DNA from 3 places in the Rhodococcus sp. P4_E4 genome. Region 2 is predicted to be linked to each of the others. Evidence: riboswitches for the same ligand, from Rfam matches in the RefSeq annotation. Region 2 holds a riboswitch; each other region holds the start of a gene.
The links. Region 2 has a riboswitch for cobalamin ahead of cobN (cobaltochelatase subunit CobN). Riboswitches for the same ligand answer to the same signal wherever they lie in the genome.
Positions count from the first base shown of each region.

Region 1: it holds a riboswitch for cobalamin, as region 2 does, so the genes downstream of both, AC1DVN_RS03615 (ABC transporter substrate-binding protein) here and cobN (cobaltochelatase subunit CobN) in region 2, are expected to answer to the same signal.
Region 3: it holds a riboswitch for cobalamin, as region 2 does, so the genes downstream of both, AC1DVN_RS28555 (CbtB domain-containing protein) here and cobN (cobaltochelatase subunit CobN) in region 2, are expected to answer to the same signal.

Region 1 covers NZ_JBFUJB010000002.1:140,520-150,637, forward strand. Annotated here, with positions in the region: gene AC1DVN_RS03600 ((2Fe-2S)-binding protein) at 1-126, opposite strand, end outside; gene AC1DVN_RS03605 (ABC transporter ATP-binding protein) at 123-956, opposite strand; gene AC1DVN_RS03610 (FecCD family ABC transporter permease) at 953-1,993, opposite strand; gene AC1DVN_RS03615 (ABC transporter substrate-binding protein) at 1,990-2,985, opposite strand; cobalamin riboswitch at 3,102-3,249, opposite strand; gene AC1DVN_RS03620 (MMPL family transporter) at 3,319-5,439, shown strand; gene AC1DVN_RS03625 (hypothetical protein) at 5,569-5,691, shown strand; gene AC1DVN_RS03630 (SDR family oxidoreductase) at 5,742-7,736, shown strand; gene AC1DVN_RS03635 (hypothetical protein) at 7,789-8,229, shown strand; gene AC1DVN_RS03640 (threonine ammonia-lyase) at 8,610-9,599, opposite strand; gene AC1DVN_RS03645 (LysR family transcriptional regulator) at 9,681-10,118, shown strand, end outside.
Region 2 covers NZ_JBFUJB010000019.1:129,770-139,887, reverse strand. Annotated here, with positions in the region: gene AC1DVN_RS21025 (TldD/PmbA family protein) at 1-286, shown strand, start outside; gene AC1DVN_RS21020 (metallopeptidase TldD-related protein) at 283-1,641, shown strand; gene AC1DVN_RS21015 (TIGR01777 family oxidoreductase) at 1,641-2,546, shown strand; gene AC1DVN_RS21010 (PPOX class F420-dependent oxidoreductase) at 2,552-2,932, opposite strand; gene AC1DVN_RS21005 (GMC oxidoreductase) at 3,151-4,791, shown strand; gene cobN (cobaltochelatase subunit CobN) at 4,831-8,451, opposite strand; cobalamin riboswitch at 8,491-8,623, opposite strand; gene cobG (precorrin-3B synthase) at 8,675-9,817, shown strand; gene AC1DVN_RS20990 (precorrin-8X methylmutase) at 9,837-10,118, shown strand, end outside.
Region 3 covers NZ_JBFUJB010000031.1:47,460-57,577, reverse strand. Annotated here, with positions in the region: gene AC1DVN_RS28580 (GAF domain-containing protein) at 1-833, opposite strand, end outside; gene AC1DVN_RS28575 (acetoin reductase) at 911-1,690, opposite strand; gene AC1DVN_RS28570 (hypothetical protein) at 1,910-3,055, shown strand; partial or broken gene AC1DVN_RS28565 (NAD(P)-binding domain-containing protein) at 3,196-4,956, shown strand; gene AC1DVN_RS28560 (CbtA family protein) at 5,001-5,777, opposite strand; gene AC1DVN_RS28555 (CbtB domain-containing protein) at 5,768-5,962, opposite strand; cobalamin riboswitch at 5,988-6,126, opposite strand; gene mhuD (mycobilin-forming heme oxygenase MhuD) at 6,214-6,522, opposite strand; gene AC1DVN_RS28545 (alpha/beta fold hydrolase) at 6,568-7,305, shown strand; gene AC1DVN_RS28540 (HIT family protein) at 7,290-7,715, opposite strand; gene AC1DVN_RS28535 (helix-turn-helix transcriptional regulator) at 7,754-10,118, opposite strand, start outside.

The DNA of each region.
Region 1 (10,118 bases), on a different contig from region 2:
TGCTGCCAACCACTGGGGGTCGGTCATCAACACCGCGGGCACCGTATCCGGATACGCGCTCAGGTTGTCGAAGAACGGCACCGCTAATGCCATACGGGCGTAGATCCCGGCTACCGATTCCGTCATGCCAGCCCCAATATCTCCATCCGCGGACGTACTCCGCGTTCGACTCGCGCCTTGATGCCGAAAACCTCGGCCAACAACGGCTCGTCCAACACCTCGACCGTAGACCCACACGCGCGGAGTTCACCTTCGGTGAGCACGGCAAGGTTGTCGCAGTACTCGACTGCCAACCGTAGATCGTGCATCGTGACCACAACCGCGAGCCCCGCCGACGCAAGTTCGGCGAGCAATTCCATCACGATCAACTGGTGACGAAGATCGAGATGATTGGTCGGCTCGTCCAGCAACAGAACCTTGGGCTGCTGAGCCAATGCGCGCGCTATCGAGACACGTTGCCGCTCACCACCCGACAGGGTGGACACGTCGCGTCCGGCAAGCTCGACCAAACCAACCTGCTCGATGCACCGGTCCACGATGGCGGTATCTCGCTCAGTGCTTCGGTCCAACCAGCTACGGTGCGGAGTTCGTCCGAGCGCGATCGATTCACGAACCGAAAGTCCTGCCGAGACAGTAGGTTCCTGGACGCTCGCCGAGATGGTTTTGGCGATGTCCTTACGCGAGAGCGTCGTCGAGTCGGCTTGATCGATCAGAACTGCGCCACCTGTCGGAGTCAAAGCGTTGTAGCAGCAGCGCAGCGCCGTCGTCTTGCCACTGCCGTTGGGTCCGACCAAGCCCAATATTTCACCGGACGTCACCGCGAAAGTGATGCCGCGCAGGACTTCGCGGTTGCCAAGCCGCGCCCGGGTCTCGACGAGTTCGAGCAGAGGCGCAGCTTCGGCGTCCTTCGGGAGTGTCTCTGTTCTGGCCTGTGTCACTGTTCTGGTCTGCGTCACTGTTCGAGCCTCCGATACTGCCGGTAAAGCATCCAGACGAAGATCGGTGCACCCACGAGGGCGGTGATCACTCCGACCGGAACTTCGGTGGATTGTGCCACCGAGCGCGCAGCGGTATCCGCGGCAACCATCGCGACGGCGCCCAGAAGGGCTGCAGCAGGGAGCAGTCGAATTGCTCTGGTGCCGACGATGAAACCGGCCAGATGTGGGATCAGGAGGCCAATGAATCCGATTCCACCGGCAACGCTGACTGCCGCGCCCGCCAGTACGGAGACCGCAAGCAAGGACAACACACGGAACCGCCGGACGTTCATACCGAGTGCAGCAGCCCCGTCGTCACCGGTCTGCAAGACGTCCATCCACCGCGAACTGAACAGAAGGGCTGTGCCGACGACGACCAGTGCGATCGTCGGGAAGATCAGCGTCGACCATCGCGCATCACCGAATCCGCCGGCAATCCAGTGCATCACCGACGTCACGTGCCGATCATCGGCCAACACCAGGATGCAAAAGGTGATGAGCGCCGAGAATATCTGGGCGAGCGCTACACCCACCAAAATGATCGCGGTCGGCTGCGGATACCGGCCGCCGATCAGCAGTGCGAGAAACAACGGGATCATCGCCCCGACGAATGCTGCGACCGGAATCGTGAAAACCCCGAGGAGGCCGGCGCCGAAACCCAGCACCGAGACGAGCACCACCATGAATCCCGCACCCGACGAAACTCCGAGCAGATACGGGTCGGCAAGAGGATTCCGTGTGACAGCCTGAGCAACAGCACCCGACATCGCCAAGGAAGCACCCACGACCGCAGCCGTGAGTGCACGTGGCAGGCGGGAGTCGATCACGATCGACTCCCGCGCCGCGGTCCACCACGTTTCGAAAGTCCCTGGCGCCAAACGGGCTCCGACTATCGCCCAGACGTCACCGACGGGAATGCGAACCGATCCCAAGGAGACGGCCAACCCCAGGACGATCGCCAAGGCGACCGCCAAGCCGACAAGTAGGGCGCCGTACCCGTAACGCGTGCGGGTCACTTCGCCGCGTCAGCGCCCGGATGGAAGGCCGTCGCGATGGTCTGTGCCGAACGCACCAACCGTGAACTCTCGAACAGGTCCGCGAGAGGAACCACGACGAACCGGTTCTGCTGCACAGCAGGGGTGGTCGCCATCAACGGCTGGGCGCGGAGGAAGTCGATCTTCTGCTCGGCGGTCTTGTCTCCGTAGTCGATGACCACGATCGCCTGGGGTGCACGCTCGGCAACAGCTTCCCACGATGCGTCGATGTAGGGCTTTGTCCCTTCGGCGAAGATGTTCGAGACGCCGGAGTATTCCGCGACCAATTGACCGACGCCGACTCCGCCGATAGTCGTCGGAACCTGGTCACCACTGTCGTAGAAGAAGGTCGGTACCGGCGCCGCGTCTCCGACCGAAGCGCGGACGGAATCGAGACCATCGCTGATCTCCTCTGCGACCTCGCGGGCGGAATCTTCGACGCCCAGGACTCGACCGAGTTGCGTGTAGTCGTTCTCGAGCAATCCGATGTCGGGGAAACCGGTGCCACAGTATTCCGAGAAGAGGAAGGTGTTGATTCCGCGCTCGCCGAAAGCGTCTCGGGAACGGCCTTGCTTCTCGTTGAAGGCACTGGTCATTCCTCCGACCACGAAGTCCGGATCGACGTCGAGGACCTGCTCCATGCTGGGGAACGTATCGGAGAGGCTGGGAATCTTGTTGAATACATCGGCGGTCTCCGCAGTTGGCGGGTTGTCGCTGTACGCCCGACCGACGATCCGGTCACCCGCACCGATTTCGATGAGCGCCTCGGTGACATGCCCGTTCAAAGACACGATGCGCTGCGGCGGCGAGTCGAAGGTCATCTCTCGATCGCAGTTGGTCACGGACACAGCCTGTGCGAAGGATTCCGCAGCAGACGCGGACTCTGATTCCTGGCCTTTGGAACAACCTGCCGAAACAAAGGCGACCGCGATGAGAACAGCGGCGGCGCGGGACGGGGAGAACTGAAGTGACACGGGGACCTCGTAAGGGCTCTGAGCCACGAATGAGAATCCGACAGACAACTCCGCCCGCACACTGATACTCGGCCAGAGCTCCTGCTGGACTTCCTTTTCGTAGACCACGACGAATGGATGTCGCACACCGCGCGGTGGGTAATCGGGCTTGCCGACGCTCGGTGACTACCGAGAATCGACCTACCGTTGCGGGTCAGCGCCGGATTCGGACCGGCTTCCCCCACACACGTGGCTTGCAAGTGCTTCGAGCAGTATGCATGACGTTTCCGATTCAAGACCAAACGCCCACTACAGTCGATCTGGCCAGACGCCCCCACACACCGGAGTTGATACATGACACGCTGGGCCCAAACCGTCGTCGCCCGGAAATGGTGGGTACTGAGCCTCGCGGTTCTGATAGTTCTCATCAGTGGGGTGTGGGGACTCGGAGTGTTCGGCAAGCTCAGCCAGGGCGGCTTCATCGATCCGGGCAGCGACTCCGCGAAGGTTGCGGACATCATCGAAGACAATCTCGGACCGCAGACCCCGGACATCATCGCGATCTACTCACCCACAGACGGTAAGACCCTCGACGACATCGGGCCGGCAGTGACGGCCGCCGTCGACCAGTTCAAAACGGAAGTGCCGACCGCGTCGGTGAAGTCGTATTGGGGAACGGACGCCGCGGCCAAGGCCAGTCTGCTCTCGAACGACGGATCCATGGCGGCCGTTGCGATCACGTTGGCACCGGACTCGGGCGTCACACCTGCTACTTTCGCCGATCTCTTGCCGAAGCTCGAAGTTGAAGGTGCCGAGGCACAATTCGCGGGTAACACCGTCGTCGGCGTCGCGTTCAACACCAAGCTGGAGAAAGACCTGGTGGTCGCCGAAGCCATCGCCATTCCGATCACTCTGGTGCTGCTGGTCTTCATCTTCGGCGGCGTCGTCGCTGCGGCGGTTCCGGTGTTCGTGGGTGTACTCAGTGTCTTGAGCGCCTTGGCGGTTCTGCGAGTCCTCACGCTGATCACCGATGTGTCTTCGTTCTCGATCAACGTCGCTTCTCTTCTCGGGTTGGGACTTGCAATCGACTACGGACTGTTCGTGGTCGGTCGGTTCCGTGAAGAACTGAATTCGGGCTCGGACCCGGGAGCGGCTGCGCAGCGGACAGTTCTGACCGCGGGTCGCACCGTCATGTTCTCGGGTCTGCTGCTGATCTGCGCGTTCAGCGGCATGCTCGTTTTCCCGCAGGCCGTCATCCGGTCTTTGGGTTTCGGTGCGATCGCAGCAGTACTGAGCGCGGCGGTTCTGTCGCTGACCGCTGTGCCTGCGCTGCTTGCCATTCTGGGGCATCGCATCAACGCCCTGACGTGGCGCAAGGATGCGGCGCAACGCGGCGAGGAACGCTCGCGCAAGTTCTGGGGCCGCGTCGTCACGTGGGTGATGAAGCGTCCGGTCGCGGTCTCGGTGACGATCGTGGCCGTGCTGCTCGTGATGGCCTCGCCGCTGCTCGGTGCCCGTTTGGGAGAACTCTCGTACACCGCACTCCCGGACAACGACCCCGCTCGCGTCGCAATGGACACGTTGGTCAACGACTTCCCGCAGACCGGCAACGGCGCGACGATGATCCTTCAGGCCGAGGACGGGAACACTCTCACCCCGGCCGAAGGTGCAGCGATCGCCGAGTCCGCCGGTCAGGTCGAGGGCATCGGTCAGGCGACCGTCGTCGCGAGCACCAATCAACTCATCGCGGTTCAGGCTCTCTACAGCGAGGGCTCTACGCCCCAATCACAGAGCACCGCAGTGACAGATCTGCGTGCGATCTCCGCTCCCGACGGAACAGTGCTGCTTGTCGGTGGCGGTCAAGCCATGGTCGACGACGGCAACAACGCCGTCCTGCACTGGTTGCCGGTGATGATCCTCATCATGGTCGGATCCACCTTGATCCTGTTGTTCCTCGCGTTCGGTTCGGTGGTCCTGCCCATCAAGGCGGTACTGATGGCCGCGCTGAGCCTCGCGACCACCTTCGGAGTCCTCACCTTCGTCTTCCAGGACGGTCACGGCGTCGAACTCCTCGGGGTCAGTCAAACTCCGCTGGAGGCGACGTTCGTCGTGCTCATCCTGGCGGTGGTGTTCGGATTGTCCACGGACTACGAGGTTTTCCTGATGTCCCGGATGGTCGAGGCCAAGAACGCGGGAGCGACGACGGAGGAAGCAGTCAAGTTCGGAACCGAACGCACCGGCCGAATCGTGACGGCCGCCGCCCTACTCCTGATCGTGGTGACGGGGGCATTCGCGATGTCCGGGTTGTCGGTGATGAAGTTCCTGGGCGTCGGCATGATCGTCGCGCTGATAGTCGACGCGACCATCATCCGCATGTTGCTCGTGCCCTCGCTGGTGAAGTTGATGGGCGAAGCGAACTGGTGGGCTCCGGCCTGGATGAAAAAAGTTCACGCGAAGGTCGGCATCGGCCACTGATTTCGGGCCACTGATCACGCACTAGTGGATTTCCCTGATCGGGCAGTCGTCCTCGAGGATGACTGCCCGATCGCCTAAATCGCTCCGCAGGGCGATGTTCTCCGAAGCTGATTTCGTCAGACTTGGAGCATGACAATTTTCGAATGGATCCTTGCAATCCCCGCTCTTGCACTTGCCGTCGCGTTCCTGTTTTCGGGAATCATCACTGCGGGCATCGACTTCGACACCGAGGATGGCGTCATGACGCACTGATGTCCGGTTCCCTCTAGCCGTCGATCTTACTTTGGAGTAAGTTACCGACCATGGCCACATACATCGTCACTGGCGGTACCGGGTTCCTCGGACGAGCTGTACTACCGCTCCTGCTCGAGCATGATGAAACTGCTCAAATCCACGTGCTGGTCAGAGCGGGTTCTGTCGCAAAACTCGAAGCACAGGTGTCGGCAATTCCCGGCGGCGATCGAGTGCTTCCGCTCGTTGGCGATCTGACCGAGCCCGAGCTGGGCATCGACTCTCCCCCGCCGGCCGACCATGTCCTTCACCTCGGCGCGATCTACGACATCACGGCCGGAGACGAGCAGGCTTCGACGAATGTCGAGGGCACACGCTCCGTGGTCGAACTTGCTGCAAAGCTGGGAGCCACCCTTCATCACGTGTCATCGGTTGCAGTCGCAGGCGACTATCCGGGCACGTTCAGTGAGACCGATTTCGATTGCGGCCAAGGCTTTCCGACGCCGTACCACCGAACCAAGTTCGAGGCCGAGAAGCTCGTTCGAGAACGAGAAGGCCTCACCTGGCGTGTTTATCGGCCGTCTGCCGTGGTCGGCAACTCCGTCACCGGAGAGATGGACAAGATCGACGGACCGTATTACTTGTTCCCAGGTCTGACGCTACTCGCGAAACTACCTGCAGCACTACCTGTCCCGATCCCCAACCTCGGGGCGACCAACGTGGTGCCGGTCGACTATGTGGCCGCTGCCCTCGTCGAGTTGATGCATGTGCCCGGCCGTGACGGCGAAGCATTCCATCTCGTCAATCCGAAACCTCAACCGGTACGCGAAATCTATGCCGGCCTCGCCAAGGCCGCCGGAGCGCCGCGGCCCGCGCTCAGCCTGCCGGGCGTGATCGCCAAACCCTTTGTCTCGCCATTGCCGATGGACTCGGCAGAATCGGCACGAAAAGTCTTCCTCGATCGCATCGGCATGCCTGCAGCGTTGCTCGACAACATGACGATGGCGCCGACCTTCACCTCCGAGAGAACCGTTGCCGCCCTCGCCGGATCAGGCCTGACGGTCCCCGAGTTCGGCTCCTACTCGACGGTCTTGTGGAAGTACTGGCGCGCAAACCTCGATCCCAATCGCGCACGTCGCAACCATCCCGAAGGACCACTGGTCGGTCGGATAGTCCTGATCACCGGTGGCTCGTCCGGAATCGGCAAGGCCTCTGCCATCGCCGCCGCCCAGAAAGGCGCCACAGTTCTCCTGATCGCACGCCGCACCGACGAACTCGATGCCGCGGTACAGGAGATTCGATCAACCGGAGGCAAAGCGTTCGGTTATCCCTGCGACATCACCGACGACGAGTCGGTCCAGCACACGATCAAAAGCATTCTGACAGAACATGATCACGTGGACATGTTGGTGAACAACGCCGGCCGATCCATTCGGCGCGGCATTTACCATTCCACGGATCGTTTCCACGACTACGAACGAACGATGGCCGTGAACTACTTCGGCGCTGTGCGATTGGTGCTCGCATTGTTGCCCACCATGCGTTCTCGCCGCTTCGGTCACATCGTGAACATCAGCAGCGCGGGAGTCCAGGCGGCAACCCCTAGATTCTCGGCCTACGTGGCGAGCAAGGCCGCCCTCGACGGTTTCTCCGACGTAGCTGCCTCCGAAACCCTGGCGGACGGAATCACTTTCACGACCATCCACATGCCGCTGGTCGAAACGCCGATGATCGCTCCGACCGGCGAATACAACAACGGCCCGATCACCAGCCCGGAAAAGGCTGCGGCAATGGTGATCCGCGCGCTGATCGAACGCCCCAAGCGCATCGACGTGCCACTGGGCACTCTGGGTGATCTGGGAACCTTGTTCGCACCGCACACCAAGGACCGGATTCTCAACCAGATGTACCAGGCCTTCCCTGACTCCCCGGCGGCAAAGGGGCAGGTAGACAAAGAAACTACGTCAGACGTTTCGGCAACACCGTCGCGTCAGCGCCATTCACGCTCGCGCATCCGCAAACTCGGCCGACGCGCCGCCCGACTCGTGCCCGGAACGCACTGGTGACCGGTGGTGTGACTTCGCCTCGTAGCGTGTTGGCCACCGCAAGGGATCTGCAGTGCTAGTCATCAGAATCTATCCTGACCATGGCCATCCCAGTTCACTATGGCCGTCGAAGGAATTGATTGTCGTCCCGCCGCAACGGTTCCCGCAGGCATACGTTCTCCCGAGCCAAATGGGGATCGACGACGAACTCGGAGAGAAGATACTGGCGTGGACTGATCGCTTCCAAAAGTTCTTTGTGACCGAGATCGACGGCTTCGCGATGCGACCGAGGTGGCGTCCAGGGATCAACGTTTTCGACTGGTACGACGAGGGCTATCGGATCGTGGGCGAACTTCGCGCACGGTTTCCGGACGTGCACGTCAAACCTGAATTTGCCCAGTACGTCTTTTCGGTCAACGAGCGTCGGGAAAGCATGGGGCTTGTGCCGGTCAGCCTTCCGAACGAACCCAAGGCCGGGCATATAAGCATCACTGAACTCCTGCACCCCAAGTGAGTTTCAGAGCCATGGCGATGAGTGCGATCGATACTGCGGCAGTGATCGAGTTTTCCCATCCGAGGGCGAAGTAAACCGCGGAAGAATCGAAATCCACTGCCTTGCAATAGGCTATGGGAAACGGGATCCAGGCCCATCCTGTTTCTTCGAGTAATCCGATTCCATACGAACTTGATCTACAAAGCTCCGATGCGGACGCTGGGAACCCCCAACGTGAGGCCACTCCGAAGCTCACGATCAATCCAAGAACACCGACGACCAGCATGAGTGCGCAAATATTGAGAGTACGTGACTTTTCTCGGGGTGAAGTCATTGGCACACAGTACTTCGGCTTTCCGTCAGTTCGCTGACACTGCACATTGTTCCGAATGCGAGATCAATTAGCTGACGACCCTGCGGATCTCGCTCTCGGAGGCATTGGCGCCCGTGCAGACAACAGCAACGCGCTTGTCCGCGAAGGTGTTCGGATGTGCGTAGACCGCAGCAAGTGCGGCCGCACCGGCGCCCTCACTCAAAGTGTGTGCGTCGAAAAGGAGAGCCCGCTGCGCGAGGGTGATGTCATCGTCCGTGACGAGCAAGAAACCACCTAGCCGTTCTCGCATGACGCGTTGAGTCAATGCGAATCCGGCCCCGGTCGCGAGCCCTTCGACACGAGTGGCGTTCGGGCGCTCGACACAGGTGCCGGAAGTCCACGAGTCGTGCGCCGCTCGTGCGGCCTCCGACTGCACCGCGAACACCTCCAGGTGCGGTGCAAGCGCACTGGCGACGAGGCAAGCGGCCGCCGCACCACTGCCACCACCGACGGGGACGACCACTGCGTCCAGATCTGGCTGCTGCTCGACGAGTTCGACGTACGCCGTGGCAACACCGGCGAGGATTGCCGCCTCATTGGCGGCGCTGACGAGACGCAGTCCGTCACGTTCGCTGATGAACTCTGCGTGAGCGCGTGCCTCGTCGAAGTTTGCGCCGTGCTCGATGAGCTCGGCCCCAAGCATGCGGACAGCGTGAGCCTTGACCGGATTCGCCCCAGCCGGCATCACAATTACGCACCGCACGCCCGCATCCGCTGCGGCATACGCCAGGGACTGAGCATGATTTCCCGTCGAGTAGCCGATGATGCCTCGGGCCCGCGTCGGCTCATCGAGTCCAGCCACCAGGTTCAGTCCACCGCGGACCTTGAACGCACCTGTGGGTTGCACGTTCTCATGTTTGACGAACAACTGGCTGCACGAGCCCGCTCCCAAGGTCGGGTGCGATATCAGGGGCGTGACCGGTAGGTGGCGTCGGACAACCTGACTTGCACGCTGAATGTCCGCCCATGTGGGTGGTTGTAGCCCGGTTGTTGCCGCGAGATCAGGTGCCTGTGCCATGTGGATCACCCTGTCAAACACTGATTCATAGGTCTAATACATGTTTTCGTCGAAAGCATCGAAATCCTCTATGATTTCGTCATGCTCGATCTAATTAGGCTGAGGGTCTTGGTCGCTGTCGCGCAGGAAGGATCGGTGACAGCCGCCGCCGATTCGCTCGGTTACGCGCAGCCCTCCATCAGTCACCACCTTCGACAGCTCGAATCGGAAGTCGGAGTTCCGCTGTTCCAGCGAGCCGGTCGTGGGCTACGTCTGACGGATGCCGGTGCGGTACTGGTTCGGCGCGCCACGGAAATTCTCGGTCACGTCGACGCTGCCGTAGCCGAAGTCGAAACGTACGCGGGACTGAGGGCGGGGCGGGTACGACTTGCCGCATTCCCGTCAGCCCTGGCGAGTTTGATTCCGCAGGCGATGGCAGCGTTCACGTCCCAGTACCCCGACGTGTCCATCAGCCTCGTTGATGCAGAACCACCCAAAGCACTTGCAATGCTTCGTAACAACGACGTCGACGTAGCTGTC
Region 2 (10,118 bases):
GATCGACATGCAGCGCTACAACTTCCAGTTCACCGGTCAGCGGTTCTTCAAGATCCGTGACGGAAAGCTCGACGGTCAGGTGCGTGACGTGGCGTATCAGGCGACGACGACGGATTTCTGGGGCTCGATGGAAGCCGTTGGCGGTGAGTCGACCTGGCGCCTGCAGGGCGCGTTCAACTGCGGCAAGGCGCAACCCGGTCAGGTTGCGGCGGTCAGCCACGGCTGCCCGTCCGCTCTGTTCCGCGGAGTCAACATCCTCAATACTCGTTCGGAGGCTCAGCAGTGATCGATCCGCAGCAGGTCGTCGAGCGTGCATTGGCCGCGAGGACGGTAGACGAATCGTTGGTGATCGTGACCGATGCGAGTGAGGCGTCGCTGCGGTGGGCCAACAATTCGATGACCACCAACGGAGTCTCGCTGTCCCGGACGTGGACGGTGATCTCGATCGTGCGCGAGGGTGACATCGCGAAGGTGGGCACTGTCAGTTCCAGCAGTGTCGATCCGGAGCAGATTTCTGCGCTCGTACAGGCAAGCGAAGAAGCTGCGCGCACAGCCACTCCGGCTGACGACGCGTCCGACCTGATCACGCAGTCGGCGGCAGAGACCGACTGGGACCTGCCGGCCGCCCTGACCGACATCGGTGTCTTTGCGCAGTTGGCTGCCGACCTGTCCACGGCCTTCGACGGTGACGACCAGTTGTTCGGCTTCGCTCACCACCAGTTGCACACCACCTGGCTCGGAACTTCGACGGGCGTGCGACGTAGAACGGCTCAGGCCACCGGCTCCGTGGAGATCAACGGCAAGCGCGGCGACGCCAGCGCCTGGGTCGGATCAGGGACCGTCGATTTCACTGACATTTCAGTGCCGAAGCTATTGTCGCAGTTGACCACTCGGCTCGACTGGGCGGAAAATTCGGTCAGTCTGCCCGCCGGCCGCTACGAGACGATTCTTCCGCCTTCGGCTGTCGCGGACCTGATGATCTATCTGATGTGGACCATGGAGGGGCGCGGCGCCGAAGAGGGCCACACCGCACTTTCCACCACCGGCGGTACCCGGATCGGCGAGAAGCTCGGATTGCCACTGACACTCACCTCCGACCCCGGCGCCGAGGGCTTGCAGTCCGCGCCGTTCGTGATCACGACGTCGTCGAGTGAATCCGTCTCACTGTTCGACAACGGTATGGAGATCGAACCCGTCGACTGGGTCCGAGACGGCGTCGTCAATGCACTGGCGTACCCGCGCCACGCTGCACGAGAATTCGGTCGACCTGTCGCAGTTCCCGGCGACAATCTCATCCTGACCGGTGGTGACGACACCTCGATCGAGGACATGATCGCAGGTACCGAGAAGGGGCTACTGCTCACAACCCTCTGGTACATCCGTGAGGTGGATCCGACGACGCTGCTGTTGACCGGACTCACCCGTGACGGGGTGTATTTGATCGAGGACGGCAAGATCGTCGGCGCCGTCAACAACTTCCGTTTCAACGAGAGCCCTCTCGATCTCCTGCGGCGGGTCACCGAGGCTGGACGCACCGAGATCACGCTTCCCCGCGAGTGGAAAGACTGGTTCACCCGCACGGCCATGCCGCCCATGCGGATTCCCGACTTCCACATGTCCTCGGTCAGCCAGGCGCAGTGATGACGAAGGTCGTGATCGCCGGCGGCACCGGCGCTCTCGGCCGCCGGATCAGCGACGATCTCGCCGACCGCGGGTATGACGTCGTGGTCCTGACTCGGTCACCGAAACCCGGCAGGCACAGGCAGGTTCAGTGGGACGGTGTCACGGTAGGCGACTGGGCAGGAGAACTCGACGGCGCCGCGATGATCAATCTGGCCGGCGAGTTGGTCGATCGCCGACCCACCCCGGCAAACATCGCACTGCTCACCAGCTCCCGTGTCGATCCGACCCGCGCGCTGGTCGAAGCGTCGAAACTACTGGCGAACCCTGTTCCGGTGTGGATCCAGGCGAGCACGCTCGCAATCTACGGTGACGCCGGAGAGACCCGACTCGACGAGGCTTCCCCACTCGCTGACGGACCACCTCAGATGACCGACGTCGCAAAGGACTGGGAGGCAGCGGTCGAGGGAGCAAACACGTCACGAGTAGTGATCCTGCGAACCAGTGTCGTGTTGGAGAAGGGCACACCGGCGCTCGAGCGACTCCTGTTGCTCGTACGTCTCGGTCTGGGCGGACGCGTTGCCTCGGGTAGACAATGGACCAGTTGGATTCACATCGACGACTGGCTGTCGATCGTTCGTTGGGCCCTCGAACCCGATTCGGCTGCCTCGGGCGTGGTCATCGCGACTGCCCCGGATCCCGTCCGCAATTCAGAACTGATGGCCGGGCTGCGCAAGCACCTTCACCGGCCACCTGCGCCGCCGACGCCCGCTGTCATGGTCAGATTCGGCGCGTTCCTGCTGCGCAGCGACGCTGCCTTGGGCCTGACGGGTCGTCATGCCGTGTCGAAAGTGCTGACGGACAACGGCTTCCCCTTCACCTATCCGCGGTTCGATTCAGCGTTGGACGATCTGCTCGGCAACTGACGCGGTCAAGCTGCAGTGATGGCAAGTCCGATCGTTCCGGTCTTGCCGCGGCGCAGGAGACTGCCTTTCAAGGTGATCCAGCCAAGGATTCCGTAGCGACGCGCGATCGCGTCGCGAGCATGATCGGTGCCCGGCGCGTCGAGGATCTCGGCGACGGCGGCAACCGGTTCACCCTTCGGATTTCCCCGCGCGTCACACGCGGCGACTGTGACCAAGGGGTTTCGCTTGATGCGCTTGACCTTGTAGGAATCGGTGACGGTCCACATCAGGAGCTTGTCGCCGTCCGGCGCGGCCCAGAGCGGCGTCGCCACCGGCGTTCCGTCCTTGCGGAAGGTAGTGAGTAGGACGTACTTGGCCTCGGAGACGCGCTTGAAGTCGGAGTTCACTCCTCGAGGATAGGGGCGGGAACCTCTCACTGGACACCGATGAGCCTCGGCGACTATCCGGCGACCTTCCGCAATCGGCTGAAACATGCCACTTATGCACGTTTTCTCCGGTTTCTGTGCGCATTCAACATGCCGTTTCGTCCCCAAACTCCATCTCGAGTTATTCTGAGGCAAATCGTCGAACTGGGGAGTCGAACAAACACATGCAGCGTCGTGACATGCAGCGTCGTGACTTTTTCAAAGCGGCCGGAGTGGGGGCAGCAGTTGCAGCCGCGACACCGCTCATGTCGACATCGATCAGCCACGCCGCCCCCGCGCCTCTGCGTGCGCTACCGATGGGTGCCGATCACTACCGCGCACTCGTCCCCGAGTTGTTCGTACCCTCGCCCACTCCCCCGGAACATTCCGAAGCCATCGTCATCGGGTCAGGTTTCGGCGCCAGCGCGACCGCTCTCCGGTTGGCGCAGAGCGGCACCCAAGTCACCATCCTCGAACGCGGACTCCGATGGCCGCACGATCCGCAGCGGGAGATTCACACCTCCGACATGCTGGCCGACGGCCGCGGAGTTTTCCGGCGCACATCGTTCACCAACCTCACCGGACTCCCGGTGGTGTGCGACTACTTCAGCGGCGTCCTCGATGCCACCGACTACGAACACATCTCGGTCTGGCGCGGCGCTGCAGTCGGCGGTGGTTCCATCATCTTCACCGGCGTGATGATCGCGCCCGAGCGCCGATTCTTCGACGCAGTCTTCGGCAACTCCCTCGACTACGACGAGATGGCGTCCACCTGGTACCCCAAGGTGCGCCAGATGCTGCGTCTGAGCCCGTTGCCCGAAGACATTTACCAAACCCCGAATTTCGGTCACTCGCGTCGTTGGGATCAGGACGCTCGTCGTGCCGGATTCGATCCGCAGCGGATCGACGGGATCTGGAACTGGGACGTGGTGCGCTCAGAACTCGACGGCCGAACCCGAGCCTCGGCCACTGTCGGTGACAGCAACATGGGTAACTCCAACGGCGCGAAGTTCGACCTCACGCAGAACTACATTCCCGCCGCCGAAGCCACCGGACGAGCCACCGTCTGTTACGGACATCAGGTGCTCGCGATCAGTCGCGAACGTGATGGACGCTACGTCGTCGACGTCGAATCGACGGATCCGACGGGTGGCGTTCTGGCCCGGAAGACTCTTACCTGTGACCGTCTGTTCCTCGGCGCCGGTTCGATCGGCACCTCCGAACTGCTGGTACGCGCCCAGGCGACGGGCGCGCTGCCGAACCTCAACGAACACGTCGGTAAGGGCTGGGGAACGAACGGCGACGCCGGGATGGTGCGCTCGTTCGGCTTCAGTGACGGCACCGAGCAAGCCGCACCGTCGGCATCACGCATCGTCGACGAGTCGGGAATGCCCCTCTCCCTGGAAAACTGGTACGTCCCCGGGCTACCCGTCAACATCGGCATGCTCGGAACCTTGGGTATGACCCTCGATTCGCAGCGCGCCGACTTCGCCTACGACGGCGGCTCCGATCGGGTGGTGCTGAACTGGCCGAAGAACGGCAACGACGCCACCGTCGAGGCCCTGCGCGCCGTCCAGAACAAGATGGCCTTCGCCGGCACCACGCTGCCGTCCGCCCTGCCGTTCGCGAAAGACGTCAATTCCTCGTTCACCGCGCATCCCCTCGGCGGTGCGGTTCTGGGCAAGGCCACTGACGGCTACGGGCGAGTCAAGGGCTACGACGGCCTGTACGTGATGGACGGCGCTGCCATTCCGGGCAGCACCGGCACCGTCAATCCGTCACTGACCATCACTGCTCTGGCGGAGCGGAACATCGCTCAGATCATCAAGTCCGGACGCTGAAACACTTCAGCGCCCGGACCTGCCGGTGATTCTCGAGGTTTACTCCCCCTCGAGTTCGCCTTCGGTTTCGAGGTACACCTGACGCAAGCCGTCGAGTGTCTTCTGCTCGGGGTGCTCCCACATGTTGCGCTCGGCGGCTTCGAGGAGCCGCTCGGCGATTCCGTGCAGGGCCCACGGGTTGGATTGCGTCATGAACTTCTGGTTCTGCTCGTCCAGAACGTAGGTCTCGGCGAGCTTTTCGTACATCCAGTCCGCGACCACGTTGGTGGTGGCGTCGTATCCGAAGAGGTAGTCGACCGTGGCTGCCATCTCGAAGGCCCCCTTGTACCCGTGACGGCGCATCGCGTCGAGCCAGCGGGGATTGACCACGCGCGCCCGGAAGACACGTGCGGTCTCTTCCGAAAGTGTGCGTGTGCGAACCGATTCCGGCCTAGTGCTGTCGCCGATATATGCCTCGGGCGACTTTCCGGTCAGCGCGCGCACGGTGGCAACCATGCCGCCGTGGTACTGGAAGTAGTCGTCCGAATCGGCGATGTCGTGCTCACGTGTGTCGGTGTTCTTGGCCGCCACGTTGATTCGACGGTAAGCACTGCGCATGTCGTCGGCTGCCGGGATTCCGTCGAGCCCACGGCCGTACGCGAAGCCGCCCCAGTTGGTGTACACCTCGGCGAGGTCGTCGTCACCGCGCCAGGTCTTGGAGTCGATGAGTTGCAGCAGTCCGGCGCCGTAGGTTCCGGGCTTCGAACCGAAGATACGGGTGGTCGCACGCCTGGCGTCGCCGTGCTCGGCAAGGTCGGCCTGTGCGTGGGCGCGCACGTAGTTCTGCTCGTCCGTCTCGTCCAGTGCCGCGACCAGCTGAACGGCGTCGTCGAGCAGTGCGAGCACGTGCGGGAACGCATCACGGAAGAATCCGGAGATGCGGACGGTGACGTCGATGCGCGGGCGGCCGAGTTCTTCGAGATCGATGACTTCGAGGTTGACGACGCGTCGGCTTGCTTCGTCCCAGACGGGGCGAACACCGAGGAGCGCGAACACTTCGGCGATGTCGTCGCCGGAGGTACGCATTGCGGCGGTTCCCCACACCGACAGACCCACCGAGCGCGGGTACTCGCCGTGATCGGCGAGATAGCGAGCGGCGAGCGACTCGGCCATCGCCTGACCGGTCTCCCACGCCAGGCGTGAAGGAACTGCCTTGGGGTCGACGGAGTAGAAGTTACGACCAGTGGGAAGAACGTTGATCAGGCCGCGCAGCGGCGAACCGCTCGGACCCGCGGCGATGAATCCGCCGTCGAGCGCGTGCAGGACCTGCTTGATCTCGTTGTCCGTCTGCCGCAGACGCGGAACCACTTCGGTGGCCGCGAACTGCAGGATCTTCACGACGGTCTCGTCGTCGCTGAGTTGTTCTGCCGCAGCGGGGTTCCAATCGGCGTCGTACATGCCGCGAACCAGTGCGTGCGCCTTTTCCTCGACGTCGTCGACACGGCTGCGCGACTCGTCGCCGTCTTCGCTGAGCCCGAGTGCTTCACGCAAACCGGGGACGCTCTGTTCGCCGCCCCACATCTGACGGGCACGCAGCATGGCGAGGACCAGTTCGATTTCGGCGTCGCCCTGGGGTGCACGGCCGAGAATGTGCAGACCGTCGCGGATCTGGACGTCCTTGATCTCGCACAGCCAACCGTCGACGTGCAGGAGCATGTCGTCGAACACGTCTTCTTCAGGCCGCTCGGCGAGGCCGAGGTCGTGGTCCATCTTGGCGGCACGCATCAGTGTCCAGATCTGCTGGCGAATAGCCGGGAGCTTGGACGGATCGAGTGCGGAAATGTTGGAGTGCTCGTCGAGCAGTTGCTCGAGGCGGGAGATGTCGCCGTAGCTTTCGGCACGGGCCATCGGCGGGATCAGGTGATCGACGAGCGTCGCGTGAGCACGACGCTTGGCCTGTGTTCCCTCGCCCGGGTCGTTGACCAGGAACGGGTAGATCAGCGGCAGGTCGCCGAGCGCTGCGTCGGTGCCGCAGTTGCTGGACATGCCGAGCGTCTTGCCCGGCAACCATTCGAGGTTGCCGTGCTTGCCGAGGTGCACAACGGCGTCGGCGCCGAATCCGCCGTTGTCCGGGGTGGCAGCGATCCAGCGGTAGGCCGCGAGGTAGTGGTGGCTCGGCGGCAGATCCGGGTCGTGGTAGATCGCGACAGGCTTTTCACCGAATCCCCGCGGCGGCTGAACCATGAGGACGATGTTGTTGAATCGCAGTGCCGCGATGACGATTTCGCCGTCCGGATCCTGCGAGCGATCGACGTACAACTCGCCGGGCGCTGTGCCCCAGTGTTCTTCGACTCCGCTGCGCAGTTCCTCGGGCAGGGTGGCGAACCAGTCGCGGTACTTCGCTGCCGAGATGCGGATCGGATTGCCCTCGAGCTGCTCGGCGGTAAGCCAGTCGGGATCCTGTCCGCCGGCCGCGATCAGGGCGTGGATCAGCGCATCGCCGTCCTTGGCTGCCAGGCCGGGAACTGCGTCAGGGCCGTCGACCGGACCGAGGTCGTAACCGGCAGAACGCATTTCGGTGAGCAGATCGATTGCGCTCGCCGGAGTGTCGAGGCCGACGGCGTTGCCGATACGGGCGTGCTTGGTCGGGTACGCCGAGAGCATCAGAGCAACGCGACGCTGGGTGGTCGGAATGTGGCGAAGCTTGCCGTGACGGACGGCGATACCGGCGACACGGGCAGCGCGCTCGGCATCGGGGACGTACGTGGACAGCCCGTCGGAGTCGATTTCCTTGAAGGAGAACGGGACGGTGATGATGCGACCGTCGAACTCCGGCACCGCGACCTGCGTCGCGACGTCGAGAGGCGACAGTCCGTCGTCGTTCTCGTCCCAGGTGGCGCGGCTACTGGTCAGGCACAGCCCCTGCAGGATCGGGACGTCGAGTGCAGCGAGTGCGGCGACGTCCCAGGCTTCGTCGTCCCCACCAGCGGACGCGGTGGCGGGCTTGGTGCCGCCGGCAGCAAGAACTGTCACGACCATGGCGTCGGCGCGGCGGAGCGTGCTCAGAAGTTCGGCTTCTGCGGTTCGCAGAGATGCGCAGTAGATCGGCAGCGCAGTGCCACCGGCCTCGGCGACCGCGTCGCACAAGGCCTGGATGTACCGGGTGTTTCCGGCCAGGTGCTGGGCGCGGTAGTACAGAACTGCGATGACCGGACCGCTCGCCGCGTCGAGATCGGGCGCGAAATCAGCGATTCCCCAGGAAGGCAGGTGAGCCGGCGGCTCGAAACCGTGACCGGTGAGCAGGACGGTGTCGGAGAGGAAGTGGTGCAGCTGTGCCAGATTCTGCGTGCCACCCTCAGCCAGGTAGTTGTGCGCCTCGGCAGCAACACCGGCGGAGACCGTCGAGCACTCCATGAGGTCGGCATCCGGCGCGTGCTCGCCGCCGAGAACGACTACGGGGAGTCCGGAGGCGAGGACCATCTCCAAGCCGTCTTCCCAACTACGACGGCTGCCGAGGATACGAACGATCACGAGGTCGACGCCGTCGAGCAAGGGCGGCAAGTCCTCCGAGACCAGCAAGCGTGAGGGGTTGGCCCAGCGATAGGAGACGCCGTCGCCGGCTTCCTGGCTGGCGCGGGCGCTCAGCAGATCGGTATCGGACGTGGAGAGCAGAAGAATCACGGGTGAAGCCTTCCTGGGGTTTCGCGCCCCGTGGCACAGATCTGTCATCGACGGCGGTTGAGGGTCTGACTCGTGTTTCCGAGCGGAAACACGTCCCGCTCGAGCAACACTCACAGTGGCGCGACCGCACCGGACTTTCACCGGTTTCCTCAACTGCCGTCACTGGTGGTGGTGATGCTACCGGTCCGCAGAAGGCACTCATGACAGGTCGTACCCTGGAGCCATGCCCACGGACCGTTCACAGCCAGACGCGTGCCCGGGTGCACTGCAAGTTCACCACGCCGCCGACGGCGCACTGGCACGCGTGCGCCTACCCGGCGGACTCCTCACCCCGGTCCAATTGCAGACGCTCGCCGACGCAGCGCGCGATCTCGGCAACGGGCAGATGGAACTCACTTCGAGGGGCAACGTCCAACTGCGCTCGGTCTCGGATCCCGAAGCCTTCGCGGCGCGAATCGCGTCGGCCGGCCTGCTGCCGTCCGCGACGCACGAGCGAGTGCGCAACATCCTCGCGTCCCCACTGTCCGGCCGTATCGGGGGCGTCGCCGACATTCGTGAACTGGTCCACCGTCTCGATTCGGCGATCCAAGCGGATCACGCATTGGCGGATCTGCCAGGGCGAACCCTGTTCACCCTCGACGACGGGCGCGGAGACATCACCGGGCTACGGGGCGATTTCGGACTCCATGCGCGCAGCGCCACCGAGCATTCACTGGTGCTCGCCGGTCACCACACCACTCATCTCGTCCAGGCGGACGACGCCGTCGAATTGCTCCTCGAGGTGGCTCGATCATTCCTCGACGTCCGCGACAAGCACTGGCGCCTGGCCGAGGTTCCGGACGGAATCGAACGCACCCTCGAGCAGCTGGGTCTGAGCGCCGAGTCCACCGGTGCTGCGGACCTCACGCCGGATGCACGGCCCACCATCGGCTGGCTCGAGCAGCGCGACGGGACCGTAGCCCTGGGCGGAGGCTTGCGATTCGGGCTGCTCGACGCTCGGCTGGCCGAGTTCCTGGCCGCCGTCGACAAGCCCGTTGTCGTGACGCCGTGGCGATCGGTGCACATCTTCGACCTCGACGAATGGGCTGCCGAGCAGGTAGTCCGGGTGTTGGCGCCGATGGGGTTGATCTTCGACGAGAACTCACCGTGGCTCGACGTCACCGCCTGCACCGGAAGCCCGGGATGCGAGAAGTCGCTCGCCGATGTGCGCACCGACGCAATCACCGCCGTCGAGCAGGCAGAACTGCCCGTCGTCGGGCGCCAGCACTGGGCCGGGTGCGACCGCAGCTGCGGACGTCCCCGCGGGGACGTAGCGGATGTGATTGCGACGGGTGACGGTTACCGGGTGAATCCGGCCGATCGGTGATGCCTCTATCGTGTGGCACATGATCGAGTACATCCGTGACGGCGCGGAAATCTATCGCCAGTCCTTTGCCACCATTCGGGCCGAAGCCGACCTGAGCCGTTTCCCGGCGGATGTCTCGCAAGCTGTAGTGCGCATGATTCATGCAAGTGGCCAGGTCGATCTCGTCGACGACGTCGCCTTCACACCCGGTGTCGTCTCGGCTGCGCGCGCAGCTCTGCGCGACGGCGCGCCGATTTTCTGCGACGCCCAGATGGTGGCTGCCGGCATCACGCGCAAGCGTCTGCCCGCCGGTAACGACGTA
Region 3 (10,118 bases), on a different contig from region 2:
TCCAGTTCGCACAGGCCCAGGGCCGGGAACCATGCCCTGCCGGGAGCCAAAGCTGCGGGGAGCAGCACGCGCGAGCGATGAGGTAACGCGTCGACCGCTGCGACCCATCCGTGGGTGTCGATCACCAATGCGGGTGATCCGCTTCGTGCAAGCATCGGCCCTGCAACAGAACGTAGTTGATCGAGATTGTCCCGATGCTTGTCGCGCAGGTGTGATTGAGCGAGGCGTGCGACGGCGTCGACCAGAGCGAGCGTCGTGGGATGGACGGTCTTGGCAGGACCACTGATGTCGACGACGCCGATGACACGGTCGTCCCGCGGATCGCGGATGGGCGCCCCCGCACACGTCCACGGATGATGGCTGCGCGCATAGTGTTCCGCCGAGAAGATCTGAACCGCCTGTCGTGACACCAATGCCGTTCCGATGGCATTGGTGCCGACGCTGTCCTCCGCCCAGTTCGCCCCTTCGACAAATCCCAGACGCGCAGCTTGGTCCAGTACGCGATGGGAACCGCTGCGCCACAGTACAGTTCCGCGAAGATCTGCGACGACCATGATGTTCTCACCGCTCGCGGTGACCGATTCGAGTCCGCGTGTCACGTCGTCGAGTACGTCGTACAGTCCGGACTCACGACGACGGAGATCGAGTTCGGCGACGTCCATCGACGGTTCGACCCGGCTGTGCTCGGGATCGATACCGAGTTCGCGCAGGCGCTGCCACGATCGGCGCACCACGTCCCTTGGGCGGGCCGGTGCGCGGTCTCCGGCCATCGTCGCGTCGTACACCGCGGCGAGGGTCCTCGCGTAGTCGCGAGGATCCTCGCCGGGCGGCATCGCAGGCTCTGGCAACCGCTTTTTCAGTGAAGACACCGCTTTCGGCGAAGACGCCGCTTTCAGTGAAGACACCTCGGTCAGCGGTAGACGAGACCGCCGTCGATGAGACCGGCCTGCCCGGTCATGTAGTCGGAATCGGGCCCAGCGAGGTAAGAGACGAAACCGGCTACGTCGTCGGGGGTTTCAGCTCGACCCAGCGCAATTCCGCCGACGAACTTCTCGTAGGTGGCGCCCTCTGGCGCACCGGTCAACTCGGCGAACCTCTTGTCGATCGTCACCCACATGTCGGTGCCCACGACGCCGGGGCAGTACGCGTTGACGGTGATTCCGTCGGTCGCGTATTCCTTGGCCGCAGCCTGAGTGAGGGCCCTGACCGCGAATTTTGTTGCGCTGTAAACACCTAACATGGCGAACCCGTCATGACCGGCGATGGACGACGCGTTGATGATCTTTCCGCGCTGACCGAGCGCCTGGAACTTTGCCGCTGCGGCTTGAATTCCCCACAGGACACCGTCGACGTTGACGCTCCAGATCTTGGAGACCTCGTCCGGCGTCGCATCGGAGATCGGGCCGACGAGAGCGATTCCCGCGTTGTTGACGATGACGTCGAATCCGCTCAACTCACTGTGCGCGTGTTCGACTGCGGCGTGAACCTGCGCGCGATCGCTGACATCGGCGATAAACGTCGTCGCACGACGACCGATCTGTCTGATCTCGTCGGCAACCGCATCCAGCTTGGTCTGGTCGAGGTCGACCAACGCGATGTCGGCGCCGTCGTGGGCGAGGCGGAGAGCGATTCCGCGTCCGATTCCTTGGCCGGCGCCGGTGACCAGTACTACCTTGCCCGTGATGCTCATGCAGATCTCCTCGTAAGCAGTGAACCAGTCGGTTGTGAACCGGTGAGTGATTTGTATGTGACGGCGACCACAATGCGGAAGGGTTGCACCGTGTTGCAATTCCGGAAAATCGGACAGCAGTTGCAACCCTCGGCAACCCTCCCGGTACCCCGCGCGACGGTTCCATAGTTGCGCCACCACTTCGCGAATCATCTTGCGAGACAATCTGGGAGAGGGCACATGACCGCTACAGTCGACACACCCACGGAACCGGCCACGCCGAGCCGACAACCGTCACGCCGCTGGATCGGGTTCGGGATCGCGAACCTCGTGATCGTTCTCGTGCTGGCCGTGGCGAGTTGGTACCTTCTGGCCGATCCGACCACCAGTCCCTGGAGTTTCTATCCTCTGCCGTTCAACGCGGCGCTTTTCTGGGCAATCCTTTTTGTTGTGTTCATCGGCTTCAATTGCGAGTTCGCCGGCTTCGATCGACTCCCACAGCCGGCGAAAGGCTTGGCGATCATGGTCGCGACCGCGGCCTTCGCCGTCGTGGTGACGTGGCTCCTGGCAAACGGCTTGGGGAGTATGTACCCGGATTTCGCGGCCGATCGTGAGGGCGGCCTCGGATATTTCGCGGGTGCGCTGTTCGTGCTCTTCGGCTTCGGGACCTGGGTGATGGTGGTCCTGAACTGGCAGCATTGGCCGTGGACTTCCCTAGGGATGAAGCAGCCGTTGGTGGGTTTGTGTGAGATCGCGTTTGTCGCCGTTCCGACGCTGGCGCTGTACTTCGTGTTCGGTCTGCCGTCCGTGTCGCTGTCCGCCACGGATCCGTTGATGCCCGTCGACACCGTACTCGGGTGGTTCTACTGCGTCGTGGTGGTCGTGATCCTGACTGGCCAGACGCTCGACAACTGGCCGTGGCGACTGTTCGGCGGCGGCGGTAAGACGGCGCTCGCAGCCACGATCGGTAACTTCGCCGTCGGAACCGGCTTGTACTTCGTGGCACTTCCGGTCGTGAAGGTGTTGGTGGGAAGCGATGCCGTTGCCGAGTTGGGTGGTGTGGTCCATCAGTTCCCGGCGCAGCTCGGTGTGTGCTGGGTCTTCTGGATGATCTTCTGGGCCAACGCCTTCGGTAACAAGCCCACGGGCTTTGCGGACGGGGTCAACCTGGCGATCCGCGCGCTGCTCACGTTTGCGCTCGCGGTGGTCACATTCTTGTTCTATTACCGCTTTGCGGCAGAGCACATTCTTCACGAGCCGGCAGTTGTCGACGGATTACACGGCAATGCACTGGGTTTCGTGGACTGGGCCGTGTTGTGGACGCTGTTCTACGTCGTGGGATTTCAGTCGCTGGGACTCGGCAAATTCAAGCCTACTGAGGGGTGAGTCGGTTGCCCGCACATCGGTGCGGGTAACCGGTATCGGGCGGCGGCACCGCGCCCGCTGATTGCAACAGACTGCAACGCTTGTGACCGGGGCCACTTATGGGATGTGCTGTGTGTCACATTCACAAACAAGGAGAAGTGATGACGCAAACCATCGATTCCGCAGTCACCCCCGAGGTGAAGTTGACGGCGGTGACACCTCAGGAACGCGTCGACGCCTGGCTGGCGGATTTCGAGTCGGCCCTCGCGGCTCGTGACATCGAGCGTGTGGCAGGCAAATTTGCACTCGACAGCTTCTGGCGCGACTTGGTGTCGTTCACCTGGAACATCAAGACCGTCGAAGGTCGCGAGCAGATTGCCGACATGCTCTCCGAGCGTCTCGACGACACCGATCCTTCGGGATTCCGGACCACCGAGACACCCGACGAAGCCGACGGCGTCACGTCGGCCTGGATCGAATTCGAGACTGCAACCGGTCGCGCGCACGGGCACCTTCGTTTGAAAGGAGATGAAGGTTGGACCCTGCTGACGTCGTTGCAGGAATTGAAGGGACACGAAGAAGGTAAGGGCACTCGCCGGCCTCGTGGAGCGAAGCACGGAGCAGACCCGAACCGCATCACGTGGGCCGAGCAGAAGGAGATCGAGGATCGCGAACTCGGTTACACCACACAGCCTTACGTCGTGATCGTCGGCGGCGGCCAGGGAGGCATCGCCCTCGGTGCCCGGATGCGCCAACTCGGAGTTCCGGCCATCGTGATCGACAGCCACGAGCGGCCGGGCGACCAGTGGCGTGGACGCTACAAGTCCCTGTGCCTGCACGACCCGGTTTGGTACGACCACCTGCCATACATGCCGTTCCCCGACAACTGGCCGGTGTTCGCGCCCAAGGACAAGATCGGCGACTGGCTCGAGATGTACACCAAGGTCATGGAGGTTCCGTACTGGAGTTCCACGACCTGCACCTCTGCGTCGTTCGACGAGAAGACCCAGGAATGGACCGTCGAGGTCAACCGCAACGGCGAGAAGCTGACGTTGCGTCCCAAGCAGTTGGTGATGGCGACGGGTATGTCCGGCAAGGCCAACGTTCCGACGTTCCCCGGGCAGGACAAGTTCCTCGGCGATCAGCACCACTCGAGCAAGCACCCCGGCCCGGATCAGTACGTGGGCAAGAAGGTCGTCGTGATCGGGGCCAATAACTCCTCGCACGACATCTGCGGCGCACTGTGGGAGAACGGCATCGACGTCACGATGGTGCAACGCAGCTCGACGCACATCGTGAAGTCGGATTCGCTGATGGATTTGGGCTTGGGCGATCTGTACTCGGAGCGAGCACTGGCCGCGGGCATGACGACACACAAGGCGGACCTCACGTTCGGTTCGCTGCCGTACCGGATCATGCACGAGTTCCAGATCCCGGTGTACGACGCAATCCGTGAGCGCGACAAGGATTTCTACGATCGCCTCGAGAAGGCGGGCTTCGAGCACGACTGGGGCGACGACGGTTCAGGTCTGTTCATGAAGTACCTACGCCGCGGTTCGGGGTACTACATCGACGTCGGCGCGGCCGAACTGGTTGCCAATGGAGACATCAAGCTCGCGCACGGCAACATTCGTGAGCTGACCGAGAACAGCGTGATCCTCGAAGACGGTACGGAATTGCCTGCCGACGTGGTGGTCTACGCGACCGGCTACGGCTCGATGAACGGCTGGGTGGCGGATCTGATCGGTCAGGACACCGCCGACAAGGTCGGCAAGGTGTGGGGCCTGGGCTCGAATACCACCAAGGATCCGGGACCGTGGGAAGGCGAGCAGCGCAACATGTGGAAGCCGACGCAGCAGGAAGCGCTGTGGTTCCACGGAGGCAATCTGCACCAGTCGCGCCACTACTCGCTGTACTTGGCGTTCCTTTATTAACCGCCCGCGGTTAATAAAGGCGCACAGCAGGTTCAGCGAAGGGCGTACTTCTTTGCTACTTCGGTGTTCTTGGTCGCGCGCTCGGTGAGGAAGGCGAATGCCAACCCGAGTACGAGCCAGAGCGTCGCCTGCGTAGCGAGCGAGGAAAGTCGGAACTCCCACAGCAGAGTTGCCGGGAAGTCCTCGCCCACCTCGTTGATGCCGGGAAGCGAGACGTAACCGATCGTGGCGATCACCAGGAACGCAGCCACCGGAGCAGCGATGCGCACGCTGAGGAACTCGTGCCCGGAAACTGCCTTTGCCGCCGCTGCTGCCGCGGTGACGGACAGTAGCCCGAGAATCACGGCGGCCAGCCACAGCAGTGTGCGCTGGTTGATGGTGTCGGGATCTCCGACGGCCGGCGGATTGGCCGGGTACTTGAAGAAGGGCACGGCCTCGATGGCCAGCCAACCACCGACGGCGATGGTGATCGCCAACAACGGCCCGGACATTCCGGTGAGTCGTCGAGCGTAATTGGCAACGACCGAGAAGATCGCCCCGAGTGCCAGTCCGGCCAGCGCTGTGGCCAGGAACAGCCCGGCGCGCTGCCCGTCGCGGCTCACCAGTGGTTCTTCTTCGTCACCGTGCGAATGCCCAGCGGCTTCGCCGGCAACCTCACCGGTGGCGCTGTTGGCTTCTTCGATCGCAATGGCGGCATTGACGTGCGGTTCACCCAGCACGAATGCAACTCCGCCGGCAAGGATGCCTGCGATCAAACCAGCCAACAAACCACGAATGAGAAGCTTCGTGAAATTGTCGACTAGTGGCACGGCAGGCCCATCAAGTGTCGACCGTCGTGCATCAATTCATGCATGTACATGCCGGTGCGAGAGATAGCGCCCTGGTCGAATCCGACCAGGTAGAGAGCGAGCATCGCGAACAGAACTACTGCAGCGGCGAGGAAAGCAAGACGAGTCGAATCGATCGACGTATCGGGAGAATAGGCGAGAGCCATCGAAGCCTCCTGGGATTTTCGCGTCCCCTAGGTCCATGCGATGGCCGAAGTGTCTGGCTGTCGAAATAGTCGTGCCGAAAAAGGCACTTCACCTCGAATTACAGTGGCGCGACCGCTCCGGGCTTTCACCGGATTCCTGTCGGACCATCGCGTTTACATGCGAACTTTTGCACTACTGCCCGCACCGTGTCAACGCGTAAGCCGAGATGACCGTCGATTGTGCCCGCCAAGGCGGGCACAATCGTTCTAGATCAGCTCTTTGCGGCGACGTCCAGAACAACTTCGAACTCGAGCAACGACGCACCCGAAGCGACGGGCTTCGCACGCTCGCCGGAATGGGCTTCGCGGGCAGGGCCGTCACGCCAATCGGCGAACGCCTGCTCGGACTCCCACTGCGTCACCACGAAGTAGCGGCTCTCACCTGCGGTGGGGCGGAGGAGTTGGAATCCGAGAAAGCCCGGGGAGTTCTCGACTGCATGAGCGCGTGCTGCGAAGCGCTTCTCCAGTTCGGGGCCGGCGCCCTCGGGGACCTCGATTGCATTGATCTTCACGACTGCCATGCAAGCGACATTACCCGCGCACCTTCACCGCGTACCGTGACACTCGTGTTGCATGACGAAGGTGGAACAGGACAACCGATTCTGTTGTTGCACGGCCTCATGGGCAGCTCGAGGACGTGGCGACGCCAGGTGCCGTGGATCCGCGAGTTCGGCCACGTCTACACGTTCGACGCCGCCGGTCACGGCCGGCCCGCGCCGTCAGAGCTGACCACCGAGGCATTCGTCGACGACCTGGCATCTGCCGTTGCGTCCATCGAGGAGCCGATGATCGTGATCGGCCATTCGATGGGGGCTCTGCACGCGTGGTGCTTCGCCGCATCGCATCCCGAAAAGGTTTGTGCACTGGTCCTCGAAGACATGGCTCCGGATTTTCGCGGACGCACCGCCGCGGATTGGGCTCAGATGATCTCGGCGTGGCCGCAGCCGTTTGCTTCCGAGGACGCGATGAAGGAATTCTTCGGGCCCGTCGCCGGCCAGTACTTTCTCGACTCTTTCGACCGCCGCGACGACGGGTGGTACCTGCACGGCGAGGTGTCGACCTTCCGCGACATCTCGGAGGAGTGGGGCACGAGGCATTTCTGGGATCAGTGGAAGGCGATCGACGTGCCGACCTTGCTGATCGAGGGAGAGTTCACCATCACCCCCGAGGGACAGATGCGAGAGATGGCCGAGAGGCCGGGAACTCGGTACGTACGTATTGCCGACGCAGGCCACCTGGTTCACGACGATCAACCGCAGCGCTATCGCGAAGTGGTGACGGAATTCCTTCAGACGGTGAGCTGACTGCGGATCGACGCGCCCACCTGCTCCAGTTCGACGGCTCGCCTGGCCAGGAGTCCGGCAGCGAACTTCGCCTTGTCGCCGCGATGGCGGGGGACGACGTGGAGGTGCGAGTGAAACACGGTTTGGCCCGCGGCACGCCCGTCGTTGACGAGAAAGTTGACTCCGTCAGCGGCGATGTCGCAGCGGCGTAGAGCTCCGGCGATGAGCGTGCCGACGCGGAACATCTCTGCGCCCTCGTGGCTTTCGAGAGCATCGAGGTTTTCTGCATGACGCTTGGGGACCACCAGGGTGTGTCCGCGACTCACCGGTCGGGCGTCGAGAAATGCAAGAGTCGTCTCGCTCTCGTGGACGAGAATCGCCGGCTCGGTCAGCGCGACGATCTTGCAGAAGACACAGGTATCGGTGCTCATGCCTACAGAATGTAGTCCGAATCAGATCCGACCCGGGACTACAGCAGGCGCAGCTGACGTGCCTTCGTGATCGCTTCGTTTCGATTGTGTACGTCGAGCTTCTTGTAGAGAGTGCGCAGTTGAGTCTTGACGGTGTTGACGGACACGTACAGTTTGTCGGCCATCGCGGCCGACCCCATGCCGAGCGCCAGGAGTGAGAGGACCTTCTGTTCGCGTTCGGTCAGCTCCACGATACGTACGAATCCCGGAAATGATTCCGCAGGAGCCCTTTTCGAGAACTCGGCGAGTGCACGCGATTTTGTTACTGCCATCGATTCGAGTTTCTCGACGTCCGCCGATCCAATGGTCGCGAACGGACGCAGAAGTCCGGTTTGGTCCGCGATACTGCACGCTCTGGACCACTCCTGAGAGGCGAGGCGTGGCTCACCCAGCTCGGAGTGTGCAACCGCTTGCACCAGAAGCGATTCCATCTGTGCCCGCGGATAGGATTCGCCAGACCAGTCGAACTGATGGCACAGCGCCACAGCGGCCTCGTTCTGGCCGATTCGCTGACGTAAACGCGCCACCGACGCGAGCGTCCACGGGTTGGCTGCAGGATCGGCAATTTCCTTGGCCAGAGCCGTCGCCTTGTTTCCCTCGCCGAGTGCGAGCAGGAGATCGATTTCTGCGGATTGCAGCAGAGGAAGCGCGAAAGACGTGGCCGTGTACTGCTTGGAATGCACTCCAATCGCGTTGTGGAGCAAGGACAGAGCGGAAGATGCACTGCTCTGAGTCAGGGCGAATTGGCTGTGCGCATAGACGACGAACGCCCATAGCTCCTCGGTGTCAGACGGAACGCCGAGGTCGGTCAGTGCGATACGTGCGTCACCGAAGTCGAGTGTGTCGAGAGCGGCGAGAGCCCGTGCCGTCAAGCCGGCGATCTTGACTACAGGTTCGAGCCAACCCCCGGGGTCAGGATGCTTCTGTTCGAGTTCGAACCAGTGTCTGGCCTGCCGCGGCTCACCTGCCAAAGCCCAATTCAGGGCGGCACTACCCGCAGAGTTGCGAGCGATGAAGTCGACTCCGTGAGACAGGGCGCCGTTGTATGCCATTCGAGCCTTGATCGTGGATTCGGTGAACCTGCCGCTCAATTGAAAATTGATCGCCCATTGAAGTCGCATCAGGGGGAGTTGTGCGCTGACCGCTTCCGGATTGTTTTCCAGCGCACTGCGGCTGAGGTGAGACAGCCGCCTGGTGGTCTCTGCCGAGAGCCCGTATTCACCGGCCATCCTGAGCATGATCGATTGAACGCAGGCGATGCTCAAGGCGTCCTTCGCGCTGGGTTGGGCGCCGAGTTCCCACAGTTCGGCCGGCGATTCGGGTAGCAAGTCGATTACCGTGGATCGCTTGCTCGGATGCATCGTGAACAAGGCACGCCCGGCCTGAACGGCAGAGTGCTTGTCGGCAGCTTCCGCCGGAATCCGTTGGAGGGCGGAGCGAACCGAGTCCAGGTTATGCACGATCATCGTCACCCAATGTTGTTCGACGATGTCTACTGCCAGGGTCCAGTTCTGTGCCTCGACCGCGTAGTCCAGCGCCGACGCGTGATGACCGTTGTCGAGTCGATTGTGAGCGAGGAATGAAAGACGTTGCGACGGATCGATTCCCGCGCGGGTGTGGTGCGCGAGTATCGATCGTCGAATGGCGGGAGGCAATGCCCATGTTTCGTCGGCTTCGGCCTCGACGCGCGACAACAAGCCGGCTGTCTCCAGCGTCACCAGCCGCGAGCGGATCTCATGAACGGTTTCGGCAGTGTCAGGGCGCTGGGACTCGAACAGCATTGTGGCGACGCCGACGGTGATCGATCGACCAAAGGCGGTCGCGAGTAGGAACTCATGTTGCTTTAGGCGCTCAGCGGTGGCGAGAACGGAATCAGTCACGTAATCGTCTATCTCTTGCGCGGTGTTCGTTTTGATCTCTCGCTCACGGTTGCTGTTACGTGAGTCCCTGACGGCGGCGACTGCGGCGCGAACCAATGCGGGCAGCCCACCCGTCAGGGATGTGATTTGTTCTGCATCACCTTCAGCCGTGCGCACCCCCGCCTGTTCCAGCAATTGGGCGGTATCGGATGTCGTGAACAACAGCTCATCGGCGCCGATGACCTCGTGATCCGTGTCGAGAAGGTATGGCTCGGCGAACATGCCGAATCCCGAGAGCGTGACCACGAGGTCCAGGTTGTGGCAGAGGGTGAGGAGATCGATCAACTGATCGTCCAACTCTGGTTCCGATATCAGATCCGGCCTGATCAGCACGAGCAGCACGGGGCGGCTGAGGGCGTTCAGGGATTTGGCGGCAGCGGTGAAAGGATCGGCGAGATCGTCGACGTCGGGCAGTGCGATTCCGGCAGCGTGGATTCGATCGAGG